2 regions of the Novacetimonas pomaceti genome follow, and region 2 is predicted to be linked to the other one. Evidence: predicted binding sites of a transcription regulator. Region 2 holds the regulator's gene; the other holds the start of a gene.
The links. Region 2 encodes HrcA, which represses chaperone genes, less so after heat shock. Its sites were predicted from a motif close to GTTNGCACTCNCNNNNNGNGAGTGCNAAC; they were not measured.

Region 1: CFR71_RS03515 (co-chaperone GroES) is a predicted target of HrcA. The motif match lies at 1,421-1,449, and genes of this name have one in related genera.

Annotation. Positions count from the first base shown of each region.
Region 1 covers NZ_NOXG01000002.1:253,418-256,835, reverse strand. The annotation lists gene groL (chaperonin GroEL) at 1-983, opposite strand, end outside; gene CFR71_RS03515 (co-chaperone GroES) at 1,043-1,333, opposite strand; gene CFR71_RS03510 (dienelactone hydrolase family protein) at 1,824-2,486, shown strand; gene CFR71_RS03505 (S-methyl-5'-thioadenosine phosphorylase) at 2,785-3,418, opposite strand, start outside.
Region 2 covers NZ_NOXG01000003.1:229,482-232,899, forward strand. The annotation lists gene CFR71_RS05405 (penicillin-binding protein 1A) at 1-8, opposite strand, end outside; gene CFR71_RS05410 (aldo/keto reductase) at 301-1,185, opposite strand; gene hrcA (heat-inducible transcriptional repressor HrcA) at 1,300-2,370, opposite strand; gene rph (ribonuclease PH) at 2,614-3,342, shown strand; gene rdgB (RdgB/HAM1 family non-canonical purine NTP pyrophosphatase) at 3,339-3,418, shown strand, end outside.

The sequences.
Region 1 (3,418 bases), on a different contig from region 2:
TCCTTGTCGATGTGCACCTTCTTGGCGGTGCCCAGCATGTTCAGCGTGACGCTTTCGAGCTTGATGCCCAGATCTTCGCTGATGACCTGGCCGCCGGTCAGGATCGCGATGTCTTCAAGCATCGCCTTGCGACGGTCGCCAAAGCCCGGAGCCTTCACCGCGGCGATCTTCAGGCCGCCACGCAGCTTGTTGACCACCAGGGTCGCCAGCGCCTCGCCATCGACGTCCTCGGCGATGATCAGCAGCGGACGGCCCGACTGCACGACCGCCTCAAGCAGCGGCAGCATCGGCTGCAGCGACGACAGCTTCTTTTCATGGATCAGGATGTAGGGGTTATCCAGATCGACGGTCATCTTTTCCGCGTTGGTCACGAAATACGGCGAGATGTAGCCGCGGTCGAACTGCATGCCCTCGACAACGTCGAGTTCGGTGTGCAGGCCCTTCGCTTCCTCGACGGTGATCACGCCCTCGCTGCCGACCTTCTGCATGGCCTGCGAGATCATTTCCCCGATTTCCTTTTCGCCGTTGGCGGAAATCGTGCCGACCTGCGCCGTTTCGGCGGGGGTGGTGATCTTCTTGGTGTTCTTCTTCAGTTCCTCGACAACCGCGCCGACAGCCTTGTCGATGCCGCGCTTGAGGTCCATCGGGTTCATGCCGGCGGCAACCGCCTTGGCACCTTCGCGCACGATCGCCTGCGCCAGGACGGTCGCGGTGGTCGTGCCGTCACCGGCGATGTCGTTGGTCTTGCTGGCGACTTCGCGCACCATCTGCGCGCCCATGTTCTCGAACTTGTCAGCCAGTTCGATTTCCTTGGCGACCGACACACCGTCCTTGGTGATGCGCGGTGCGCCAAAGCTCTTGTCGAGGACAACGTTACGTCCCTTCGGACCCAGCGTCACCTTGACCGCATCGGCCAGGATATCAACGCCACGCAGCATGCGCCGACGTGCTTCATCGCCGAACTTTACGTCCTTGGCAGCCATTTTCAGTTTCTCCAGTAGGAAAGGTTAAATTGATCGGACAGAAGGAAAGCGCGAAAGGATCAGGCGACAACGCCCATGATGTCGCTTTCCTTCATGATGAGCAGTTCCTCACCATCGATCGTCACTTCGGTGCCGGACCACTTGCCGAACAGCACGCGGTCACCAGCCTTGACGTCGAGGGCGACAATCTGGCCCTGCTCGTTACGGGCACCCGGCCCGACCGAGATAACCTCGCCTTCCATCGGCTTTTCCTTGGCGGTCTCGGGGATGATGATCCCACCAGCCGTCTTCTCCTCGCTCTTCAGGCGACGGACAACCACACGGTCATGCAGGGGACGAAATTTCGTCATTGGATGGATCGCTCCATAATCTAAAAAAGGTAACGCCCTTGAATTAAGCAACGCCACCGGTTTGGCGCGCGCGCCAGGCCGCATCGCGTTAGCACTCCCCTCATGAGAGTGCTAGAGAGCAGATAGGAAGCCCCCTTTTTGGTGTCAAGGGACGACACGGAGATTCCGGCGCAAGTTTCCATCCCCCATGGCCGGCAGTTCATGCCAGCCCGTTCATTGCGAAAATATCACTTGTCCATCAAACGGTTAACCGGACATTGCGCGCCCGTCCTCCGCGCCACGCCAGTCACCCGGCCATTGCATGGCGCCAACACGTCCCCTGCATGTTCCCGGCCCCATCCATGGGATGACACGGGCGGGGATAACGTCCGTGAGGAGACCATGTGTCGGAGAGCGGAACGGATGTGATATAGGTACATCCACGCGACGATAACGACAGGATCGTTACCTCAACACAAACAACAACCCAGGAATCAGGGGGGAGACATACATGGGATCGATCATCACCCTGTCCGCCGCGGACAGGCATCAGTTTTCCGCCTATCGCGCCGGACGGCCGGACGCCCCGCGCGCGGTGGTGGTGGTGCAGGAAATATTCGGCATCACCCCCTATATCCGCGCGGTCTGCGACCATCTGGCCAGCAATGGTTACCAGGTCATCGCGCCCGCCATTTTCGACCGCGTGCGGCGCGATGCGATCCTTCCCTATACCCCGGAGGGAATGAAGGAAGGGCTGGACCTGCGCGCGCAGGTTCCGCTGGAAAAGACCCTGCTGGACCTGAGTGCGGCGGCAGAGGGGCTTACGACGGAAAAGAAGGGGATCATGGGCTTCTGCTGGGGTGGCACGCTGGCGTGGGAGGCCGCATGCCGCACCACCGACTTCGCCGCCGCGGTGGGATGGTATGGCGGCGGGATCGCCGCCGAACGCGCGCTGACGCCCAACTGCCCGGTGCAGCTGCACTTTGGCGCGGAGGACGCGCATATCCCGCCCACGGACATCGATGCCATCCGCGATGCGCATGAGGATATCGAAATCTTCGTCTATGAAGGCGCGGACCACGGTTTCGGCTGCACCGACCGTGCCAGCTATAACGAGGCGGCGGCGACACTGGCGATGCAGCGCTCGCTCAGCTTCTTCGAACACTGGCTCTGACAGGACGCTGACCTTATGGCGGGGCGGGGCGACGCGACTCGTGCCATCCCGCCTGCAGGCGGGCATTCGCCCGGCACTGCCATGACCCTTTCGATCAAGGGGCGCGCAACGCGCGCCCTTGATCGAAAGACATTCATTCAGAGAATGTCTAAAAATAACTCCTTGATAAAAATAAAAGTTTTTGGGTGTCGCCTTTTTTCAAAAAGGCGACGTTCTTCGAAGCTTTTTGAAAAAAGCTTCACCAAAAACTTTTACAATTCCAGGGCATTATCAGGGTCGCCTTATTCAAACAGCGCGTTCAACGCGGGGACAGCACCCGGCCCGCGATCGCATCCAGCTTCGCCAGCAGTGCGGGATCGCGGCGATCGGGGGCAGTAATGATGGCATGTTCCAGCGCGCGGTCGCATCCGGCGTGACACGGGCCGCGCGGCTTGCCCAGCTGCGGGATCACGGCACGGACCAGCGCGCGGGCACGGCTGGAGTTTTCCTGCATCACCTTGACCACCGCATCGACCGTCACGCTGTCATGGGCGTCATGCCAGCAGTCGTAATCGGTGACCATCGCGACGGTGGCGTAACAGATCTCCGCCTCGCGGGCGAGCTTGGCTTCGGGCATGTTCGTCATGCCCACGACCGAACATCCCCAGGAGCGGTACAGGTTGCTTTCCGCGCGGGTGGAAAACTGCGGCCCTTCCATCACGAGGTACGTGCCACCGCGCGTGACATCCAGCCCCAGCGTCCGGCATTCCCCCTCCAGCACGTCACCGATGCGCGGGCACAGCGGGTCGGCCATGCTGACATGCGCGACGCATCCGCTGTCGAAAAACGTCTTTTCCCGCGCGAAGGAACGGTCGATGAACTGATCGATGACCACGAAATGACCGGGCGGCAGTTCCTCCTTCAGCGATCCCACGGCGGAGAGGGAGACGATG
Region 2 (3,418 bases):
AGCGTCATCCGGTGTCCAATAGGGAAATAGGGAGTGTCGTATGCCTCTGTCCTAGCACCGTCCGGCGTCCACGTCGCCCCCGATCCGCGACCGGCGCATGTCGGCCCCGGAGACTGCCTGAAAAGGCTGACCTGACACTCCCCTGAAATCATGAAAGTTTTTGGTGAAGCTTTTTTCAAAAAGCTTCAAAAAGACGCCGCCTTTTTGGAAAAAGGCGGCACCCAAAAACTTTTGTCACTTAATTATCAGACGATTGGTTTCAAACGGTCTCCTGGCGACCGGGATAATTCCCCATCCGCATCAGGCGTTGAGGCGATCCCATTCCGCGCGGCCATCACGGTCAAGGGCATGAAATTCCTCGTCCGTCAGCGACAGGGTCGCCGCCTGCGCGTTGGCGCTGACGTGATCGGGATTGGACGTGCCCGGAATGGGCATCATGACCGGCGAACGCCGCAGCAGCCACGCCAGCGCCACCTGCCCGGTGGACACGCCGCGCGCCTGCGCCACGCGGGTCAGCACGTTATCGCCCCGCACAAGGCCCCCGGCCGCCAGCGGCGCCCACGGGATGAAGCCGATATTTTCCCGCGTGCAGTAATCCAGCACCTCCTCCGAATAGCGGTTGACGAGGTTGAAGCGGTTCTGGACCGTCGCCACGGGGAAATACAGCCGCGCGCGCTCGATCATCTCCACCGTGACTTCCGACAGGCCGACATGACGGATCAGCCCCTGCGCGCGCATCGTGGCAATCGCCTCGAACTGGCGTTCCGGGGTGGCGTCGGGCCCCACGCGGTGCAGCTGCCACAGGTCGATGCGCTCCACCCCCAGGCGGCGCATGCTCATCAGCACGCACTGGCGCAGGTAATCGGGATTGCCGACGGGACACCAGATGTTGGGACCATGCCGGGTATGGCCGCCCTTGGTCGCGATCACCATCCCCGTGTAGGGCGACAGCGCCTCGTGGATCAGGTCCTCGCTGACGAAGGGGCCATAGGCATCGGCGGTATCGACAAAGTTGATGCCAAGCTCCGGCAGGCGCCGCAGGGTGGCAAGGGCCGCGTCGCGGTCGGCGGGTTCCCCCCAGATGCCGGGTCCGGTAATGCGCATCGCGCCAAAGCCGAGGCGCGCGACCTCCAGATCACCGCCAATCCTGAAAGTACCGCCGGGGCGTGATGTGGACAGGGTCATGGCTTCGTTCCTTTCTGCAACGTCACGACATGGCGCGACACCGTATGGCATGATGACGGGCGGGATCACCGGGGGTTGCGTGGACCCAGCCCTGCGCCCTGACGGGCGGGTCGATCAGCCCAGCATGCGCCCGATGACGCGCGCCGTGTAATCCACCACGGGAATGATGCGGCCGTAATTGATCCGTGTCGGGCCGATGACGCCAATCGCGCCGACGATGCGGTTGGAATCGGTGCGGGCCGGGGCCATGACCACCGACATGCCCGCCATCCCGAACAGGCCGCTTTCCGCGCCGATGAAAATCCGCACCCCCTCGGACTCGCAGGCAAGGTCCAGCAGGCGAAGCATTGTTTCCTGCGTTTCCAGACGGTCAAACAGCATCTGGATGGTCGAAAGCCGCTCGATCTCCGTCACGTCCGACAGCAGCCGCCCCTGCCCGCGGATGAACAGCGTGCCGCCACGCTCTTCCGCGTCGCTCCATGTCGCAAGGCCGCTGGAGACCACCTCCGTCGTCAGCTGGTCCAGTTCGGTGCGGTTGGCCGCGATGTCGCCGCTGACCTTTTCACGCAGGATGTCGAGCGTGCGGCCCGACAGATGGGCATTGAGGTAATTCCCCGCCTCCACCAGGGCGGAGGGCGGAAGTCCGGGCGGGATTTCGATCACGCGATTTTCCACCTGCCCGTCGGAGCCGACAAGGATGACCAGCGCGCGGCCCGGCCCCAGCGCGACGAATTCGATATGCTTGATCGTCCCGTCGCTTTTGGGGGCAAGCACCAGCCCCGCGGCCGAGGACAGGCCCGACAGCATCAGCGATGCCTCCCCCAGCATGTCCTGCAGCGAGCGGCCGCGCACCTCCAGCGTGCGGGTGATGGTCTCGCGTTCCTCCTCGCTCAGGCTGCCGAACTGCAGGAGGCCATCCACGAACAGGCGCACCCCCTTTTCCGTCGGCAGCCGACCGGCGGACGTGTGCGGCGAAAACAGCAGCCCGGCCTCCGTCAGGTCTGCCATGATGTTGCGGATCGTCGCGGGCGACAGCGACAGCGGCAGCCGCTGCGACAGGGTGCGCGACCCCACGGGACCGCCGGTTTCGACATACTGTTCGACAATTTCGCGCAGGATGGCGGCGGATCGCGCATCCAGCCCCGGCGGCAGGGCGGGACGTGAAGACAGCGCTCCGATATCCATGTCGTTCTCCCTCCTCTCCCCAGGCCATCACGGACATGATGGCAGCATGGATCTGGCGTGACCGCCCGTTCATGACAAGGTCCGTTCATGACAACGATAGGGACAATGGATTATTGCGACAATCACATGATGTGACGACCGCGCCCCCACGCCATCCCCTGCCCGCGACCGGACGGCGGGGCTGGAAAAGGACAGGGGTTGCGCGCTATGCCGCGCATCAGGATTTTATCGGGAGTTTCCTTCATGCGCCCATCCGGCCGCGCCATCGACGCCCTTCGCCCTGTTTCCATCCAGACCGGCTTTGCCCGCCATGCCGAAGGCTCCGCCCTGATCCGCATGGGCGGGACCGAGGTCCTGTGCGCCGCCACCATCGAATCGCGCGTCCCCTCCTTCCTCAGGGGCAAGGGGCAGGGCTGGGTCACTGCGGAATACGGCATGCTGCCGCGCGCGACCCACAGCCGTGGCCCGCGAGAGGCCGCCAAGGGGAAACAGGGGGGACGCACCCATGAAATCCAGCGCCTGATCGGACGCGCCCTGCGGGCGGTCGTGGACCTGCGCGCGCTGGGGGAAATGTCCGTCACGGTGGATTGCGACGTGCTGAACGCCGATGGCGGCACGCGCTGCGCCGCGATTACCGGCGCATGGGTGGCGCTGCGCATTGCGCTGGACCGGCTGGTGCGCGCGAACGTCCTGCCCGCCCTGCCGATCACGGCACAGGTCGCGGCCGTATCGTGTGGCCTGACCCCGGCGGGCGCGGTGCTGGACCTTGATTACGAGGAGGACAGCAACGCCGCGGCGGACGCCAATTTCGTCCTGACCGAAACCGGCGGCATCGTCGAAATCCAGGGCACGGCGGAACAGGCCCCCTTTTCACAGGAACAGTTCAGCGAACTGATGCGCCTGGCGCAGGCGGGCACGTCACGGCTGTTTGAAATCCAGCGCGACGCCGTGGCGCAGGCGGTGGCGGCATGAGCGGCCAGCAGCCACGCGGCCTGCGCCGGGGCGACACCCTGGTGCTTGCCAGTCACAATGCCGGGAAACTGGCCGA